One region of the Paraburkholderia suaedae genome, then DNA from elsewhere that is predicted to be linked to it. Evidence: predicted binding sites of a transcription regulator. Region 1 holds the regulator's gene; each other region holds the start of a gene.
The links. The regulator LexA, encoded in region 1, represses DNA repair genes until DNA is damaged. The targets are predictions, from matches to a motif close to ACTGTATNNNNATACAGT.
Positions count from the first base shown of each region.

Region 2: the regulator LexA is predicted to act here: its motif matches at 2,589-2,606, upstream of recA (recombinase RecA).
Region 3: the regulator LexA is predicted to act here: its motif matches at 2,763-2,780, upstream of imuA (translesion DNA synthesis-associated protein ImuA).
Region 4: the regulator LexA is predicted to act here: its motif matches at 3,164-3,181, upstream of ABQJ48_RS07550 (VRR-NUC domain-containing protein).

Region 1 covers NZ_JBFOAH010000001.1:707,799-712,773, reverse strand. Annotated here, with positions in the region: gene nodI (nodulation factor ABC transporter ATP-binding protein NodI) at 1-603, opposite strand, end outside; gene ABQJ48_RS03100 (universal stress protein) at 880-1,344, shown strand; gene ABQJ48_RS03095 (DUF2939 domain-containing protein) at 1,430-2,074, opposite strand; gene ABQJ48_RS03090 (hypothetical protein) at 2,238-2,582, opposite strand; gene lexA (transcriptional repressor LexA) at 2,741-3,391, opposite strand; gene ABQJ48_RS03080 (sulfate ABC transporter substrate-binding protein) at 3,707-4,756, shown strand; gene cysT (sulfate ABC transporter permease subunit CysT) at 4,916-4,975, shown strand, end outside.
Region 2 covers NZ_JBFOAH010000006.1:156,328-161,302, forward strand. Annotated here, with positions in the region: gene ABQJ48_RS11335 (DUF2889 domain-containing protein) at 1-591, opposite strand, end outside; gene recX (recombination regulator RecX) at 708-1,424, opposite strand; gene recA (recombinase RecA) at 1,432-2,508, opposite strand; gene ABQJ48_RS11350 (response regulator) at 2,739-3,509, shown strand; gene ABQJ48_RS11355 (sensor histidine kinase) at 3,529-4,975, shown strand, end outside.
Region 3 covers NZ_JBFOAH010000020.1:54,306-59,280, reverse strand. Annotated here, with positions in the region: gene ABQJ48_RS24575 (DEAD/DEAH box helicase) at 1-1,976, shown strand, start outside; gene ABQJ48_RS24570 (hypothetical protein) at 2,178-2,366, opposite strand; gene ABQJ48_RS24565 (hypothetical protein) at 2,439-2,648, opposite strand; gene imuA (translesion DNA synthesis-associated protein ImuA) at 2,794-3,501, shown strand; gene ABQJ48_RS24555 (Y-family DNA polymerase) at 3,431-4,903, shown strand; gene ABQJ48_RS24550 (error-prone DNA polymerase) at 4,910-4,975, shown strand, end outside.
Region 4 covers NZ_JBFOAH010000004.1:24,976-29,950, forward strand. Annotated here, with positions in the region: gene ABQJ48_RS07530 (FadR/GntR family transcriptional regulator) at 1-89, shown strand, start outside; gene ABQJ48_RS07535 ((Fe-S)-binding protein) at 375-1,118, shown strand; gene ABQJ48_RS07540 (lactate utilization protein B) at 1,115-2,506, shown strand; gene ABQJ48_RS07545 (LutC/YkgG family protein) at 2,493-3,077, shown strand; gene ABQJ48_RS07550 (VRR-NUC domain-containing protein) at 3,195-4,958, shown strand; gene ABQJ48_RS07555 (ATP-dependent DNA helicase) at 4,955-4,975, shown strand, end outside.

The DNA.
Region 1 (4,975 bases):
CCGTTCGGCTTCCTCCATGAAGTGCGTGGTCAGCAGGATAGTCTTGCCGCGCGCGAGCAGCGAACGCAGCCGCTCCCAGATCAGATGCCGCGCCTGCGGATCGAGGCCGGTGGTCGGTTCGTCCATGATCAGCACGTCAGGATCGTTGATCAACGCGCGCGCGAGCGTGAGGCGCCGCTTCATGCCGCCGGACAGCTCGCTCACGCGGGCATCCGCCTTGCTCTCCAGACGCGCGAATTCAAGCAGCGACGGCACCGCCGCGCGGCATTGCGCGGCGCTCAAGCCGAAGTAGCGGCCGAACACCAGGAGGTTTTCGCGCACCGTGAAATCGGGATCGAGATTGTCGAACTGCGGCACCACGCCGACCCGCGCCCGCGCGAAGCGCGCTCGGCCGGGGATCGGTTCGCCGCATAGCCGGATCCTGCCGGCGTCGGGTGCCGCGATGCCGAGCAGCATGCGCAGCGTGGTGGTTTTCCCCGCGCCGTTGGGGCCGAGCAGGCCGAAACATTCCCCGGCGTTCACATGAAACGACAGTCCGTCAACGACCGTCCTTTCGCCGTAGTTCTTTTTGACCTCCTGAAATTCAATGGCGGCTTCAGGCATAGATGTCGATCGAGGCTCCGGGAAAATGGCGGTCATTGCCCGCAAGGCCGCCTATTCTAGGCTATCGCCCGCTAACGTCGAGTGCACTCGGGCAGCGGCGGAGCCTCTTTTGCAGTGCGGCATAGGCGCGCACAAGCGTTGCCATCGATGCCCGATCCAGTGCGCACCGGACCAGGGCGCGTCAAATGCGCACTTAGCGTTTTCCATCCCTTGCCAGTTCAATTGCGGCGCACCATGATTGATTCAGACCGCGCTTTCCGCGCGAAGGAGAAAACCATGGCGAGCTACCAAAAAATCCTGCTGTGCTATGACGGCTCGCGCGAAGGCCGCAAAGCTCTGCGTTGTGGCGCCGATCTCGCATTGGATCTGAAGGCGGAAACGCACCTGCTGTCGGTAGTGGACATGCGCTCCAGTATCGCGCAAAGCGCTGGCCTGCTGACCGATGTGGCTTGCGGAAGTTTCGAAAAGACCGCGCGCGATATTCTGCAGGAAGGCGTAACCTGGCTCACCGAGCGGGGCGTGAACGCGCAAGGGCATTTCGCGTTCGGCCATCCGATCGACGAGATCGCCAATCTCGCCAACGAGTTGCATGTCGACCTGGTCGTGGTCGGGCATCGCTGCCGCACCGGCCTCTCGAGATGGTGGATGGGCGCGGGCAATACACCTTTGCTCGACCGCGTGTCGTGCAGCATTCTGGTGGCCTGTTCTTCCGCGCAGGAACAGCAGCAAGCCGCGGCTTGAGGCGGCTTGCCTTCACACACACTGATGCCCCTGCGAGCGGACGGGCCAAGGGGGCAGTCAGGTGATTGCCCGTGGTGCTCGCCGATCACTCGTTCAGATCGATTGCGGCGAGCTTCCACGTGAACGGACCTTCGCGTCTGAAAATCGCCGCGTAATGTGCAGCGGCCTCGCCGCCACGGCGGTAAGTCACCACGAACTCATTGAGGCTGCGATAACCCGCCGACGTTTGCCGTTGCACGGGAGCAGCGTTGCCGTCGGCGCTGCTGTTGGCATCGCCGGCGGCTGGCGACGCCGGTGTTTGCGCGCCCGCAACCGGTGCATTGTTAGCGGCGGGCTCTGCAGGCGGTCGCTCGCCGGGGTTGCCGCTCGGCGGCATACCGTTGAGCAAGGCCGCGACGCCGTCCGGCGTCGCATACGCATCCACCAGCGGACCGATCAGCGTCACGCCGATCATGGCGCCAATCGTGGCGAGTTTGCTGTCGTTATCTGCGCCCAGCCGACGTGACAGCAGACCGGCGATCTGCAGCTTCAGGCTGTCGCGCAACGCGGGGAAATCCACGTACTCATTGACGGTTTGCACATCGCGGGCATCGGCCGCGCGTTTGAGATTGTTCAATGCGATATACGGTGATGCGTAAGCAAAGCCCAGCACGGCGATCACCACGATCACGATCAACGTGATGATCAGCGGCCGGGTGGCGATGCCTTTGTTGCGTCCTGGAACTGTCATCAGATGGGACTCCTTATCAGGTTGGGTCTAACGTGGACCTCGGTCACGCAGAAACAATCCCATTCTAGGCAAATATCAGACGACTTAATTCAAAAATGGACGCAGTCAACGACTACGCGCGATGCATCGGGCAGCCGCTTTCGGGTTCGACACCGACAGGCACTCAAGCCTCGAATACCGCGCCATGCATATTGGCTTCGTCGGCGATGCACCGGTCGATCATGCGGCACACTGCGTCGACCGTGCCGACCATGATCAGCCGCGACGGCCCGTGATAGACCCGCACCGGCGCGCGCCGCGCCGGCTCGGCCGTGTTCAACCCCGAGTTCAACGAGACGCGCGCAAACGCCGGCAATGCAGAGGGCAGGCTCGCCGCATCGGCGGACGTGTCGAACAGCGGCGCAGTACTTGCGGCCGGGGCTTCGATCAATGAGCACGACACCAGATTGCGCAAATGGCGCAGACGGCCGAACTGGCGAAAAGGCAGCAGGCGGGCAAGGCGTTCCATGAGTCTCTCCAGGCGGTGCAGCGTTGATGCAGTTGAGTGTGGCCAAGCGATACGAGCGATACGAGCGATACGAGCGATACGAGCGATACGACCGACAGGCGAAGCGCAAGCGAAGTCCGAGCGACGCCTACGCGCCGGCCCGGCGCCGCACCTGCGGCTTAGAACTCGCCGGGTCGAATCAGCCCCACGGCGATCCCTTCCAGCGCGAAGTCGGCACTGCCGCTTTCAACGAAGATGTTCTCGTAGTCCGGGTTCTCCGCGATCAGCTCGATGCCGTTGGGCCGGCGCTTCAAGCGCTTGACCGTGACGTCGTCGCCGAGCCGGGCAATGATGATCTGGCCGTCTTTTGCTTCGCTTCTCTTTTGCACTGCGAGCAGGTCGCCGTCGAAGATCCCCGCGTCGCGCATGGAAAGCCCACGCACCTTCAGCAGGTAGTCGGGCTTGCTGGAGAACAGTGCCGGGTCGCACGCGTAGTGCTGCGAGATATGTTCCTGCGCGAGGATCGGACTACCGGCCGCGACGCGGCCGATGAGCGGCAGCGACAGTTGCATGATGCTGGCGTGCGGCAGCGTGAACTGATGCGGCGCGTCTTCCGGGCCTGCCAGCAGGCGAATGCCGCGCGACGCCCCGGCCGCCAGTTCGATCACGCCTTTGCGAGCGAGGGCGCGCAGGTGTTCTTCGGCCGAGTTAGCCGAGCTAAAGCCGAGTTCGGCGGCAATTTCGGCGCGCGTGGGAGGAAAACCGGTGCGTTCGATCGCCCGGCGGATCAGATCGAAAACCTGCTGCTGTCGTGCGGTGAGTTTTGTCATGGCCACTGTATGTATGAACAGGTGACTGTATTTTTATACAGTATTGGGCGCAATTCAAGCTTTACTTTAAGTTCGCTTCGGGGCGTGTTGCTCAAACGCCGATTCGCGGCGTCCAGACAACGGTTTTCGTGCCGCAACGCCTTACCCAGCTGCGATTACCACTTTTACGTATAAAAAAATGAAGAAACATTATTTTTAATGATGAAAGACCGTCGCTAGACTGGCCTCCGGATCGGCGCTCATGTGCACGTGACCGCGACGCAAACACCACCTCAAACGCTGCTTCAGCAGACGACCACGCGGAGAAAATCGAACATGAGCCATAAGCACACGGGGCTGGCGGGCAGAACCAGGCAACTCATCGGGGCGCTCGCGTTCGGCGCGCTCGGCACCCTCGCTACCCTGGGCGCCCTCGGCCAGGCACAGGCGGCCGACACAACGCTGCTGAACGTCTCCTACGATCCGACGCGCGAGCTCTACCAGGACGTCAACCAGGCGTTCGGCAAGCAATGGAAGGCGAAGACCGGCGAGACGGTCACGTTCAAGCAGTCGCACGGCGGCTCGGGGGCGCAGGCGCGCTCGGTGCTGGACGGCTTGCAGGCGGACGTGGTGACGCTCGCGCTCGCCTACGACATTGATGCGCTCGCCAGCAAAGGCCTGCTCGACAAAGGCTGGCAAAAGCGTCTGCCGGACAACGCGTCGCCGTATACGTCGACGATCGTGTTCCTGGTGCGCAAGGGCAACCCGAAGCACATCAAGGACTGGGACGACCTGATCAAGCCCGGTGTGTCGATCGTGACGCCCAATCCGAAGACTTCGGGCGGCGCGCGTTGGAACTATCTGGCCGCCTGGGCCTATGCCGAACATCAACCGGGCGGCAATGCGCAGAAGGCGAAGGAGTTCGTCGGCAAGTTGTACAGGAACGCCGGTGTGCTGGATTCGGGCGCACGTGGCGCGACCACCAGCTTCGTGCAGCGCGGTATCGGCGACGTGCTGATCGCCTGGGAGAACGAGGCGTTCCTGTCGCTCAAGGAGTTTGGCCCCGACAAGTTTGAAGTCGTCGCGCCGTCGGTGAGCATTCTGGCCGAACCGCCGGTCGCGGTGGTCGACAAAGTGGTCGACAGGCACGGCACGCGCAAGCTCGCCGACGCGTATCTGAACTTCCTGTACAGCGAAGAGGGCCAGGAGATCGCCGCGAAGAACTTCTACCGTCCGCGTTCGAACAAGGTGCCGGCCAACCTGACCGCGAAGTTTCCGAAGCTCAAGCTCTACACGGTCGACGATTCGTTCGGCGGCTGGAGCAACGCGCAGAAAACCCACTTTGCCGACGGCGGCGTGTTCGATTCGATCTATCAGCCACAGTAAATCTGCGCATGGGTGCCCGTACCGGGCCTCGACACCCGGCATGCGGCGCGGCAACGCGCCAGGTCCGAGCGCGCCCCTGGGCGCGCTTTTGATCAACCGGAATCGGGCAGCCGAAGATCCGTATCGCCACGCACGCATCAAACTGAAAGAGTATCCAGCATGACCACGTTGACCTTCCGAAAGCCGAGCGCGTTGCCCGGCTTTGGCCTGACACTCGGC
Region 2 (4,975 bases), on a different contig from region 1:
GTACCAGCGCGGATAAAACTGTTGCACCGCCTCGCCGTCGAAACGCAGCGCGTGGCAGCGTCCCAATTGGAATGGCGGTTTGTGGTTGGAATGCTGACCTGTGCGGTTCGGCGATTCATTTGCCGAACTCGCGTTCGCGCCCGGTGCGCCGTCATCGGTGTTCCACACTTCGTTTGCAAATGCCTGAATGGCGACCGTGGGCAGAATGGCGCACAACTCGGTGAGATGCGTGCAACCGACCGTGCCGGCCAGCAAACGGGCGACATCGCGACGGAAGTTATTGAACAGGTTGAGCCCGATGAGGGCACGGTAGGCGGGATTGCTGACCTGGCATAAACCAGGATAGGGGACCCAGTCGGACGACGCCTCGGCGTCGACGACATTGAGCGAGCGATCGATGGTGATGCGAAGCCAGAGTTCATGGATCGGCTGACCATTGGGCCGGACGCCCGACGCAAGCTTGACGTCACGCGGTTTTTCGTCGGTCAAGCACGCTTCGATATCCCACAGACCATCTGCTCGCTCATAGGCTTCCGCTCTGATTGCGCGACGATGACGCAACTGACGGGACACGGGCGATGAAAGCGGCATACGCGAAGGAAAGGCCGGATTGGAAAACCCACGAATTTTAGCATACTGGATACTTCGGACCGGTTTGCACGCGTAACAGCAATTGGCGACCTATGCGCCCAGCGGACGTTGCGCCGCTAATCGCCGCTTTCAGTCTCGTCGATGTCTTTTAGGATTTTGCCGATCGTCCCGCCCGAGAAACCACGCGACGCGAGAAAGCGCGTCTGCTTCGCCCGCTCCAACGGCGTTTCTGGAAGCTGGCCGAACTTCTTGCGCCAGACAGCCCGAGCGCGCGTGAGTTCGGTGTCACGCAATTGCGCTTTGGCCTCTTCGACGAGTGTCTGATCCACCGCGTGCTGCTTCAGTTCGCCGATGATCCGGCTCGTGCCCAGTCGCGATGAGCGCCGGTGAATCAAACTTTCCGCGAAACGTGAGTCGGATAGCCAATTCTCGGCCTGCAGTGCGTCGAGTACCGCGTCTAGCGAATCGGTTTCCTCGACGAATGGCTTCAGTTTGCGTGCGAGCTCCGCGCGACTGTATTCACGGCGAGACAGATAGCCGAGCGCGCGTCCTTTAAGCGAGCGTGCCGGGCGTTGGGCGCTTTTGGCTTCGTCCTGCCCTGGCGTCGCTTCGCCGGGCGTGCGACGCGAACGGCTATAGGTGGTCGCGGAAGCATCCGGGGCGCCAAGCGCCGACGATTCAGACCGTGTGCCGTGCGGGGCACGGCCCGCGGCACGATCGTGTGCGTCGAACGATTCGAACGGATCTAGCGGGTCGAACGAATGGTCGTCTTCATTACGCGGGCCGTCCGCGTGACCTCTTGCGTTGGACAACGGCCGGCCCTTGCGCATCACGTGAGGGTTACTCTTCTTCGTCCGCGACTTCTGCGCCTGCGCCGGTCACTGCCTCGGCCATGGCATTGACGCCCAGCGATTCGCGGATACGGTTTTCGATCTCACGAGCGATGTCCGGATTCTCGCGCAGGAACTCACGCGCGTTGTCCTTGCCTTGACCGATCCGTTCACCGCTATAGCTGTACCACGCGCCGGCCTTGTCGACGATCTTTGCCTGCACACCGAGGTCGATGATCTCGCCCTGACGCGAAATGCCTTCCCCGTACAGAATGTCGAAAATCGCTTCGCGGAACGGTGGTGCCACCTTGTTCTTGACAACTTTCACACGCGTTTCATTGCCGATCACTTCGTCGTTCTTCTTGATCGAACCGATCCGGCGAATGTCCAGACGAACCGACGCGTAGAACTTCAGCGCATTGCCGCCGGTGGTGGTTTCCGGGTTGCCGAACATCACGCCGATCTTCATGCGGATCTGGTTGATGAAGATCACAAGGCAGTTCGTGCGCTTGATCGTACCGGTGAGTTTGCGCAGCGCCTGCGACATGAGACGCGCTTGCAGACCCGGCAGCGAGTCGCCCATTTCGCCTTCGATTTCCGCCTTAGGCACGAGCGCCGCGACGGAGTCGATCACGATCATGTCGATCGAACCCGAGCGCACCAGTGCGTCGGCGATTTCGAGCGCCTGTTCGCCGGTGTCGGGCTGCGAAACCAGCAGGTCGTTCACGTTCACGCCGAGCTTGCCCGCGTACTGGATGTCCAGCGCGTGCTCCGCGTCGATGAACGCCGCCGTGCCACCGATCTTCTGCATTTCGGCGATGACTTGCAGCGTCAACGTGGTTTTACCGGACGATTCCGGGCCATAAATTTCGACGACACGGCCACGCGGCAAGCCGCCGACGCCCAGTGCGATGTCGAGACCCAGCGATCCGGTTGAGACAACCTGGATGTCTTCGACTGCCTCACCTGCGCCGAGCCGCATGACCGACCCTTTGCCGAACTGCTTTTCGATCTGCGCGAGCGCGGCAGCCAGCGCCTTGCTCTTTTCAGCCGTCAGTCCAGCCGAGCCTTTCTTGCTTTCTTCCATGAATCGTCCTTTGCTATGATGAACGGCGTCTGAGGCAGATGCGCCGTCCACTTTTAGCGGACAGCACACGAAACCCAGACACTGTATAAAAAAACAGTGGTTTTGGCAAGTGCGATTCTCATGCGAACGCGCATTTTTACCGTCGCGCTGCCCAAATCACCCACAATATTTTCCGGAGACCGCTGTGCGCCGCAGACCTCTCGGTGCCGGCAAGGCCAGGCTGGCGCATCATGCGAATTCTGATTGCCGAAGACGACAGCATACTCGCGGACGGTCTGGTTCGATCACTCCGCCAATCGGCCTATGCCGTGGATCACGTGAAGAGCGGCGTGGAAGCCGACACCGCGTTGTCAATGCAGACGTTCGACCTATTGATCCTCGATCTCGGCCTGCCGCGCATGTCCGGGCTCGAGGTGCTGCGCCGTCTGCGCGCGCGCAATTCCAACTTGCCGGTGTTGATCCTGACCGCCGCCGATAGCGTCGACGAACGCGTCAAGGGACTCGACCTCGGCGCGGACGACTACATGGCCAAACCGTTCGCGCTGAACGAGCTCGAAGCACGTGTGCGCGCGCTGACCCGGCGCGGCGCGGGGGGCGGCCCCACGGTCGTGCGGCACGGCTCGCTGTCGTTCGACCAGGTCGGCCGGATCGCCCTTGTGAACGACCAGGTGATCGATCTGTCGGCGCGCGAACTCGGTTTGCTCGAAGTGCTGCTGCAAAGGATCGGCCGGCTCGTCTCGAAGGAACAGCTGGTCGATCATTTGTGTGAATGGGGCGAGGAAGTCAGCAACAATGCGATCGAGGTCTACGTGCACCGCCTGCGCAAGAAGATCGAGCCGAGCGGCGTGCGTATCGTCACCGTGCGCGGCCTCGGCTACTGTCTCGAAAAGGCGCCCGCGAATGCAAATGCCGGCGCGAACGCGGCAGCCACGCCGGCTCGCGCCGAGCCCGCGCCGTCCGCCTCGTCGCCGGCCGGCGCGACGCCCAGGACTCACCCGTAAATAGAGGAAGAGGACGCCTATGTCCGCACGCGCAGATCGCGCCACGGCGCACGCGGCGGACCTCGACGAAGCGCGCGACGAGCGCTACGCCAATCCGTTCGCTCCGCCCGACGAAACCGAAGCCGCCGCTCAGGCGCGGCCCCGCTCGCTATTCGGCGAGATTCTCGACTGGATGCTCGCGCCGCTGCTACTGCTCTGGCCGATGAGCCTCGCGGTCACCTATCTGGTCGCCAAGTCGATCGCGAACGGCCCGTTCGACCGTGCGCTCGAAACCGATGCCTACGTGCTCGCCCGCCAGATTCATCCGGTCAACGGCGTGGCGGAGCTGTCGCTGCCCGATTCCGCCCGCGACTTTCTGCGCGCCGATAACGTCGACAGCGTGTTCTACCAGGTGCTCGGCACGCGTGGCGAACTGGTAAGCGGCGAGCGCGACATGCCGTTGCCGCATGAAGACGATCGGCCGCAGCCGGGCCTCGTCGAATTCCGCGACGACATGCTGCGCGGCAACGATATCCGCATCGCCTATACGACCGTCGAATTCCCGCCGACGCCGGGCGCGCAGCCCGTGCTCGTGCAGGTCGCGGAAACGCTCGACAAGCGCAGCCAGCTTGCCAACGACATCATCAAGGGCGTGATCCTGCCGCAGTTCGTGATCCTGCCGCTCGCGATCCTGCTGGTGTGGTTCGGGCTGTCGCGCGGCCTCGCGCCGCTGCACGCGCTGCAGGCTCACATTCGCGCGCGGCGTCCGGACGATCTGTCGCCGCTCGAGGCGCGCCGCGCGCCGCCGGAAATCGAGCCGCTCGTGACGTCCTTCAACGATCTGCTCACACGGCTCGAGCAGAACATGGAACTGCAGAAGCGTTTTATCGCCGATGCCGCGCATCAGATGAAAACGCCGCTTGCCGGGCTCCGCACTCAGGCTGAACTGGCGTTGCGTCAGGATGTGTCCGAGGAAGTGCACCGCTCGCTCGAACAGATCGCGACCAGCTCGGAACATGCCGCGCGGCTCGTCACGCAGTTGCTCGCGCTGGCGCGCGCGGAAAACCGCATGTCGGGACAGATCTTCACGCCGGTCGAAGTCGGCGACGTCGCCCGCAGCGCGGTGCGCGACTGGGTGCAAGCCGCGCTCGCCAAACAGATGGATCTGGGCTATGAGGCCCCCGACGAACCGGTGGAGGTCAACGGCAACCCGGTGATGCTGCGTGAAATGCTGTCCAACCTGATCGACAACGCCATCCGCTACACGCCGCCAGGCGGGCGTATCACTGTGAGAGTGAGGCACGATGCGGCGGCGCGGCTCGTCCATCTTGAAGTCGAGGACACGGGCCTGGGCATTCCGGTCGCCGAACGCTCGCGGGTGGTCGAGCGGTTCTACCGGATTCTCGGCCGTGAAGGCGACGGCAGCGGGCTCGGACTGTCGATCGTTCGCGAAATCGCGACCATGCACGGCGGCGAGTTGACGATCG
Region 3 (4,975 bases), on a different contig from region 1:
AGGCATCTGGTGCGAGCAAGTTCTTTGCTGAAGTCTTGAAACCGGACTACGTGCTGCTTATGACGGCCACACCCCGTGACGCGGACGCAGCTGCCTTCTCCAAGCTCACAGGCTATGTCATAGGCGGCCCCTCCGAGTGGGCTTCGGTGACGCGAGAGGAAGGAGTGAAGGCGCAACTCCTTAAGACGAGTATAAAAGCAGCGCGATTCATTGCAAAGAGCCAAGACGACGCCCAGCTTCTGAAGTTCGAGGAAGTGGCGTTGTCCGAGTGTGCAATTATGCATCGACACATCAAGGACCAACTGAAGTCGACTGGCGTCGACTTGGTACCGCTGATGCTTGTCCAGGTGCCAAACGGCGACGATGCAATCGCTGCCGCGCATAAATATTTGACCGACACTTTGAAGTTTTCTCCGGAGTCGGTGAAAAGCCATACAGCGGCAGAGCCGGACCCAAACCTACTCGCGCTTGCACGTGACCCATCTATCGAAGTCATCATCTTCAAGATGGCCATTGCCACTGGCTTCGATGCACCGCGAGCTTTTACGCTCGCCGCCCTGCGCGGGGCTCGCGACAAGGCATTCGGTATCCAGGTCGTTGGACGCATCTTGCGCGTTCATAAGCTCTTGCAAGGCAAGATGGACGTTATTCCTCCGGTCCTGCGGTACGGCTACGTATTTTTGGCCAATAGCGAAGCTCAAGAGGGTCTTCGTACCGCTGCCACGGAAATCAATCAAATGCCCGAGCAGTTGGCTGAGGCGACGCCTTCAACGGTAGTCACGATTGTTGCTGGCCAAGCCCATGTACAGGTGGTTCATGCGGGCCAAACCTTATCTTTGTTGCCGGCCCAGGAAGAGGTCGATGGGGGTGAGGTTTCCCTTGCCGAGGTTGAGGAGAGCACCGACGGAACTGGACAGCCGTGGCGACCCGGAATGCAGACAACGCTCTTTGACACTCTCAACGCGGACGCGGGTGCTGAGAAGAGCCTCGTTGCCGGTCTGGGCTCAACATCCAAACTGGTTGAGGCATTTGAATTAGAGGCTAGCACGGCCCTATATCGTTATGCACGAATCCCGGGGGTACCTAAGGAGCTCGAAACGGAGAAGCTTCCGAAGACCGCCGACGATGTCGAGCAGCAGCTTGCAAACTACATTGACTTCACACCGGTGTTGGCGGACAGAGGGAAGATTCGGACCAAGCTTACAGAGCGAATGTCAGACGTGTTCGCGCCGGACGCGCCTGAGGATAGGGACATCTTCGCAAAGCTCTCACCGGCGGCAATCGCCGAAAAAGCTAGGCAGAGTGCCTTGTCCTTTCCTGACGCAGATAGGCGAGAACTGCTCAAGTCACTCAAAGCTCGTTTGAAAGGATGTTTGCTCGAGGGTGGCTTCGAAGTTCCGGAGTCCGAGGAAGAGCTAACCCAGCAGCTTGAGCTCATTCTCGTACGAAATGAGAGCCTCGTGCGCAACGCCTTCAAGAGGTTACGCGCGGACCAAGTTGTCGTGACAAAGGCGCACTTACCTGAAGCAATCGACAGCATCATCCCGCTTCCGCCAGCGAAGCGGGCCTCATACGGTATTTTTCCGGTCAGCCTGGGCACGGACGAAATCAAATTTGCCGAGATGCTGGACACTGCGGGTTGTGTAGAGTGGTGGCACCGAAACGTGCCAGGTGCGACATCCGCTGAGAGTGTGGGCTTGTACAGTTGGTCCGGCGGTACCGGGTTTTACCCGGATTTTGTCGTGAAGCTCAAAGACCGGAAGGAAGGGGACGGGATTGCGCTCATCGAAATAAAGGGCCGCCACTTGCTTCAGTACGAAAAGGCAAAGGCTGCTGCACGACATCCGTCTTATGGCCGGGTCTTCATGGTCGGCAGAGTGAAGCCCGAGGGTGATTTCCGTTTGTGGAGACTTACTAGCGAAGGTGAGCTTGTAGATGACGGCAAGTTCGAGTTCGTTAGGCTATATCACTCGTAAATGCGCATACCGCCTTCGTCTTAAATAGAAATGCGGGACGCGACGGGGCACTCAATGTTGAATGGTCTGTGAGTTGACTTTCGCAATGTCTGCCCCGCCGCCGCAAAGGTTTAGAAAGCCCTCTCAGCCGGGAACTGCTCTCACTTATGGGGAGACGACTCTGTCTCGTTAAGAGGGGCGCATATCCACGCACGCGCGACACTACGCAATGCCAGCAAGTTCCGCTTCCTCCTCCGTTCCGAAGGTCGCGAGGACTCCAGACACATCGACTACTTTCGTGTCACGCGTGATTGTGCCGCTTCCCGCGAACCGTTCCGGTTGCAGGATGTCTTCCTGCTGCAGGATGGCATCGCCCCACAGCGTGTACCCGCGATATTTCTCAGTTTGCATCTGTTGACCTCTTAAGGTCTCCGTACCCCTTCTGGTCAATGATTGCATCAGCTCGAGCGGCTCGACAAGTATCTACTGCCTGAGGCGCCGGGTATCGATTCCGGCCATCTTCAACGTAGCGTCAATCATTTTCAGTTCCTGACCGAAATCGAGCGCCCATTCTTCGCCGTCGCACCGCACGGTCATGCCGTTGTGCATCGAAATCAGATAACGGGCCTTGTAAAGGGCGTCGACAAGTTTCGATTCGCGTTCGGCCTCCCGAACCCATTCATCTGCTCTCATGATGGACCTCCTCTGAACACGGAAGCAGGATATGAAGCCGAGCGACGAGTGTCGCGCGGCCCCTTTTCCTCAAATAAAAGTGACAGTTCACGGCAACGAATTTGCGTGTACGATACTGTATAAATATACAGGTTTTTCATGATACATGACCAGCGCTACTGTCACGGCCGAAGAGATACACCCGTCCTTGTGGCGTGCGTCCCAGTTCGCGCGTGGCCGTGGGCGGGTCGTTGAGACCGGCTATCCAGCGTTGTCGGCTGAGCTTCCCGGCGGGGGCTGGCCGGTCGGAGCCCTTGTCGACCTGATGGTCCAGCAAGCCGGGGTCGGTGAATTGCGACTGTTGCGCCCGGCGCTCAGTGGCTCGGACAACCGCCCTGTAGCGTTTGTGCAGCCGCCGCACACCCCGGACGGACTTGGACTTAGCTACATCGGACTTTCGATTGAACAGGTGTTGCGCGTGAAAGCGCAGAAGACCGCAGATGCGCTCTGGTCGGCTGAGCAGATTCTGCGGGCAGGCAGCTGCGGTGCGCTCATCTTCTGGGCCCAATACGCGCAGGCCTCATCGCTTCGACGCCTCCATCTGGCTGCGCAGTCATCCGAGACGCTTTTCGTGATGGTCAGGCCTTTGGCTGCCGCGCAGGATTCATCGCCCGCGCTTTTGCGGCTCGCTTTAAGACCATCAGCCGACGGCCTGACCGTCGACATCGTGAAACGACGAGGGCCCGCGCGCGCAGAGCCTCTGTCGATTCCCCTACAACCAACTCCTGTACTGCTTTCCCGACATGCGCGTCTTTCTCGCCGTCCACTTGCCGAAGTTGCCGCTCGAGGTGTTCCGACCGAAGTGGTCATCTGAGCCCGTGCACGGAAGCGCAGTCCTGGAGAAAGACAAAGTGGTCATTACCGACAGCGCGGCTCGTGCAGCCGGCGTACGCCTCGGTATGAAGCGCGGCGGAGTGCTGACACTGTCGCCGGAAACGGAGATGCATGAACGCGATGCCGCGAAGGAGGCAGTGGCGCAGCGGGAGGTGGGTGTCGCCCTGATGCGCTTTTCACCTGAGGTCGCCTTGCTTGACGAAGCGACGGTCGTGGTCGAGGTCGGCGCGAGTCTGCGTCTTTTCGGCGGGCTGCTTGCATTGTGCCGGGAAGCGAAAGCGGTCCTCGGGACGCTCGGACTTACTGCGCGCATCAGCGCTGCACCCACCGGTCAGGGTGGCTGGCTGCTCGCAAAGTTCGGAAACCGGCGCGTGCTCAAGCTGGCATCGCTTGAGCAACGGCTGGCCGGTTTGCCGATGATGTCGGTTCCCGAGGTTCGTCCGTTCGGAGACTGGTTCTCGGGACTCGGCTGCGAAACCATCGCCGATGTAAGACGCCTGCCACGCGCCGGCCTGCAGCGGCGATGCGGTGAACATCTCCTTGATTCGCTCGACCGCGCGTTCGGCACCGCGCCCGAACTATTTGATTGGCTAGAACTGCCGCCGACTTTCTCCGCACGCATCGAAATGCCGGACCGGCTTGAGGATGCGGACGGTGCAGTCTTCGGCGCCCATCGACTCATCGTGCAACTGTGCGGCTGGCTTTGCGCCAAGCAGTTGGCGGTCACAGCTATTAAGCTGCTGCTGGAGCATGAACGTGGGCGCGACGCCATCGAGCCGACAACCATCGACATCGCGTTGGGCGAGCCGACGTGGAAAGAGGAGCATCTTGTCAGGCTGCTCAAGGAGCGTTTGCATCGAATTGAGCTGGCTGCACCGGTCATCGCACTGAAACTCGACGCGTCAAAAGTAGAGTCCGCGGCACCGGCTTCCGACACACTTTTTTTCCCGGAGCCCGGCGGCTCGAAGGAAGACCACGCACGCCTTCTGGAATTGCTCGTTGCGCGACTTGGTGAAGAAAATGTGCTCAGGCCTGCGCCGACGGCCGACCATCGCCCTGAGATTGCAAACCGCTGGGTTCCGGTAACGCAAAAATCAAAGCAAAAAGCTCTTCCGCTAGGTCTTCCGAGACCAACCTGGATGCTGGACAGCCCGGTACGGCTGTTGATGCGTCAGCATCGCCCCTTCTATGGTTCTCCATTGCGGATGGTGTCGCCTGGCGAACGCATCGAGGCCGGCTGGTTTGATGGTGAGCTGGTGACGCGCGACTATTTCGTTGCCCAGGCGGAAGACCAGAGTTGCTACTGGATATATCGTGAGCGTGTCAGCAGCCGCGATGTCGAAGAAGAGCAGCGGTGGTTTCTTCACGGCCTCTTCGGCTGATGCGTCATGGACACCTCCTTCAATGTGCTTCCGGCGTATGCCGAGCTTTTCTGTCTTTCGAACTTCAGCTTC
Region 4 (4,975 bases), on a different contig from region 1:
CGCGCAAGGCGGCCGAGCGTCACCTGACATACGTGCGCGGCATGTATGAGGACGACGCGGCCCATCCCTCCGCGAATGGCGTCGCGTGAGAGCAAGACTGCGTAGTCGCCCCGGCTAGCCTGTTACGCTGCGGCCTCTGCACGAGCCGGCATCGGTTCTCATCTCGCGCGTGGTGCCGCGCGCTCTCTTTCGCGATTGACACCTCCTGCGACTTCCCTATATTCTTGGTCAGACCAACCTGACCAAGCTGGCCCAGCCGTCAAAAAAAACTTGCGCGGAAGCGCCCGGGCTGATGCAAGCCCTGATCGCCTTGGCGCCCGGTTCCGCAGTAGAGTAGGCGAATCCCCGCTCGCCGATTTTTTTTCAAAGAGCCTATGAAAGTCGCCCTGTTCATACCGTGCTTCATCGACGCGTTCTACCCCGAAGTGGGAATCGCGACGCTCGAATTGCTCGAACGCTTCGGCATCGAGGTCGACTATCCGCAGGAGCAAACCTGCTGCGGCCAGCCGATGGCCAACAGTGGCGCGCATGCCGACGCAGCCGGCGCCGAGCGCGTGTTCGCGCGCAATTTCGCGGGCTACGACTACATCGTCGGACCCTCCGCGAGTTGCATTCATCATGTCCGCGAGCATCTCACCGCCATCGAACAGACGAGCGAAGTGAAGAAAGTCCGCGCGAGCGCATATGAACTGGTCGAGTTTCTGCACGACGTGGTCGACGCGCGCGAATTTCCGTGGGCCGAGTTTCCGCATCGCGTCGGCTTGCACAACAGTTGCAGCGCGCTGCGTCATCTGAAGGAAGCATCGGTGTCCGAGATCGCGGGCGCACCATTTTCGAAGCCGCGTGCATTGCTCGAACGCGTGAAGGGTATCGAGTTCGTCAAGCCGGCCAGGCCCGACGAATGCTGCGGTTTCGGCGGCACGTTCTCGGTCACGGAAGAACCCGTGTCGGTGCGCATGGGGCAGGACAAGGTGCGCGACCATCTGAATGCGGGCGCCGAATACATCGTGTCGGGCGACATGTCGTGCCTGATGCACCAGCAAGGCTGCGCGGAACGCATGAAGGCCGACGCGCGCTTCATTCATATCGCGCAGGTCCTCAACGGAGCACGCGCATGAGCCGCATCGACCACGCGAAAGCCGCGGGCGCTTTCATCAAGAAGACGGAGCATGTCGCGTTTCACGACAAACGTCTGTGGGATTTGCGCGAGAAGCGCGACGCGCAGGCGCATGGCATCGCCGAATGGGAGACGTTGCGCGAACTCGCCTCGGGTATCAAGGAACATACGCTGTCGCACCTCGCCGATTACCTCGACCAGTTCGCCGCGGCTGCCGAGGCCAACGGCGTGGTCGTACATTGGGCAGCCACCGCGGAGGAACACAACGCGCTGGTGCACCAGATCATGTCCGAGCGAGGCATGACCACGCTCGTCAAAAGCAAGTCGATGCTCACCGACGAATGCAAGATGCGCGAGTATCTCGAACCGCGCGGGATTGCGGTGATGGAGACCGATCTGGGCGAACGCATCCAGCAGCTCGATCATCAGGACCCGAGCCACATGGTGGTGCCCGCCGTCCATAAGCTGCGCGCCGATGTTGCCGAGCTGTTCGGCCGCACCATCGGCACCGATCCGCAGAACAGCGACATCCACTATCTCGCGGAGAGCCAGCGGATGAATACGCGCCCGTACTTCGTGCGTGAAAAAACCGCCGGCATGACCGGCTGCAATTTCGCGGTGGCGCAGACGGGCACGGTCGTGGTGTGCACCAACGAGGGCAACGCGGATCTGTCCGCGAACGTGCCGCCGTTGCATATCGCGTCGATCGGCATCGAGAAGCTGATTCCCAGGGTGTCGGATCTCGGCGTGTTCATCCGCATGCTCTCGCGCAGCGCGCTCGGCTCGCCGATTACGCAATACACGTCGCATTTCCGCGCGCCGCGTCCGGGCACCGAGATGCATTTCATCCTCGTCGATCATGGCCGCTCGGAGCGGCTCGCGATGGAGGACTTCTGGTACTCGCTCAAATGCATCCGCTGCGGCGCGTGCATGAATACCTGTCCCGTGTATCGGCGCAGCGGCGGACTCTCGTATGGCGGCACCTACTCGGGGCCGATCGGCGCGATCATCAATCCGACTTTCGATCTGAAGCGCTACAGCGCATTGCCGTTCGCGTCGACGCTCAACGGCAGCTGCACGAACGTATGTCCGGTGAAAATCAACATTCACGAGCAGATCTACAAATGGCGCACGGTGATCGCCGCACGCCATGAAGTGCCGTTCGTGAAGCAGGAAGTGTTGAAGATGGCCGGACGCCTGCTGGGGAGCCCGACGCTGTATCGGGCGACGGTGTCGTCGATGGGCGGCGCATTGCGGCATCTGCCGAACTTCGTGCTGTATAACCCGCTCAACATCTGGGGCAAGCAGCGCGAGTTGCCGGAAGCGCCGAAGCTGACCTTCCATGCCTGGTACAAGAAAAATCGCGGAGGCGGTGATGGCAACGCGTGAGGCTTTTCTGGCGAAGGTGCGCGCCGCGCAACCGTCGGCGCGGCCGTGCCCGGAGGTGCCGCTGTTCAGCACGCCGGGCGGCGATTTGCGTGCGCGTTTCACGGCGGCATTGCAGGCGATGGGCGGCACCTGTGCCGAGGCGGCGACTGCCGGCGAGGCGAGCGCCCTGATCCGCGAGCGCTTCGGCGATGCGGTGTCGATTGCATCGGCAAGCGCCCAGGTGCCGGGTACGCGCGCGCTGACGGCGGACACCGAGCCTGCTTCGCTGCAGGACGTCGACGTCGGCGTGGTGCGTGCACGCTTTGGGGTGGCCGAAACCGGCTCCGTCTGGTTCAGCGAACGCGAGTACGTGGTCAACGCGCTGGGTTATATCGTCCAGCATCTGATCGTGTTGCTCGATCCCGCGCAACTGGTCGACGGCTTGCAGGACGTCTACCGGCGCGACGATTTCCGCGACGCGCGTTATGCGGCGCTCGTCACGGGGCCGTCTGCGACAGCCGATATCGAAGGCGTGCTGATTCGCGGCGCACAGGGCGTGCGCTCGTTGACGGTGGTCTGGCTGGCCGCCTGAGGCATTTTCCGCTGCAGTTGGGATGCGTGCCGCGTTTTATCGCTGAGCGCCGGCCGGCCGCCGCCGCGGCCGACTTTGCTATCATCACTGTATAAACATACAGGTGATGCACAAGCCGTGGCAACCCATGCTCGGTCAGATTCCCCTTCTGACGCTCCTTACTACCTGCTGAACTTCGAGCGCGCGCTGGCGTGGCTCGCCACGCGTTACCGCGATCTGATGGACGCGCACGAGCATGCGTTCATTCACGCTTTCGTGGGCTTGCCGCAGCCAGCCCGGGCGCTGCTCGTGCGCATGCTGATGCGCAAAGGCACCCTGTTTCGCGCGAGCCGGCTGTCTTACGACGAGATTGGCTGTCCGTTGCAGGCGGCCGCGCCGATGGCGGCGCTCGGCTGGATCGACACTCGGCCGAAGCTCTCACTAGACGCTCTGTTTGCGCTCAGCACGCGCGTGCAGTTACTGGACACATTCGCGCGCACCATCGCGTTGATTCCCGGTGCCAGGAGCCTGCGCAAAGCGGATCTGCTGGAAACGCTGCGGCCGTTTCATCCAGGCGATAACGACGCAGAGCGACCGCTTTGCGCATGGCATCCGCAGACTACGGATTGCGTCCTTCACGTCGTCATTGCGCCGCTTTGTGAACGGCTGCGCCTGATGTTCTTCGGCAATTTGCAGCAAGACTGGTCGGAGTTCGTGCTCGCCGATCTAGGCGTGTTCCAGTACGAGAAGGTGGCGTTCGCGCCGTCGTCGCGTGCGTTTCAGCAACGCGCGGACATCGACATCTACCTCGCGCTGCACGCGTGCCGCGAGGCACTGGCGTGCCTTTCCAGCGACGGCACGGCGGCGGCGTACGAGGAACTCGTCGCGACGGTCGCCGCGATCGAAACCGCGAACCCGTGGCTCCAGTCGCGACGCGCGAAATTGCTGTTTCGTATCGGCCAGGATTGCGAACGCCGGCACCATTGGAGCCCCGCGCTCGCCGTTTACGAAAGCTGCGCATGGCCCGGCGCACGTTACCGGCGCATGCGAGTGCTGGAACGCAGCGAGCGCTTCGACGAGGCGTTCGCGCTAGCTTCGGAAGCGGCCAGCGCGCCGGAAAGCGAAGAAGAGGCGCAGCGCATCGCGCGCATGGTGCCGAGGTTGCGGCGCAAGCGCGGCGAACCGGCGCCACGCCTGCCGGCCGCCCGGCCAGTCCAACGCAGCACGCTGGTGTTGCCCAAACCCGACACGCCGCAAGCGGTCGAATACGTCGCACGAGATCATCTCAGTTGCGAGGCTGCGCCGGTGCATTACGTCGAGAACGCGCTGATCAACTCGCTGTTCGGCTTGCTCTGTTGGGAGCCGGTTTTCGCGGCGTTGCCGGGCGCGTTTTTTCATCCTTTCCAGCGCGGGCCAGCAGATCTGCACGCACCGGATTTCGCCGCGCGCCGCGCGCAATCGTTCGCCGCGTGTCTGGCGCAACTGGATAGCGGCCTCTATCGCGAGACGATTTTGCGGCACCTGAATAGCAAGGCAGGGCTGCAATCGCCGTTCGTTTTCTGGGGACTGCTTACGCCGGAACTCATCGCAATGGCGCTCGACTGTGTGCCCGCCGCGCATCTGAAGCTGTGCTTCGAGCGCCTGCTGCGCGATATTCGCGGCAACCGTTCGGGCTTGCCGGACCTGATTCGCTTCTGGCCGGCCGAACGCCGCTATGAGTTGATCGAGGTGAAGGGCCCCGGCGACCGCTTGCAGGACAATCAGATTCGCTGGCTCGCATACTGCGCGCAGCATGGAATGCCGGTACGCGTGCTCGACGTGCGGTGGGCTGAACAAGCGCTCATGGAACCCGGAGCCGTGGCGCAGACCATCGCCGAGATCGACACCGGGGCGGCGGCATGACCTACGTCGTGGCCGTT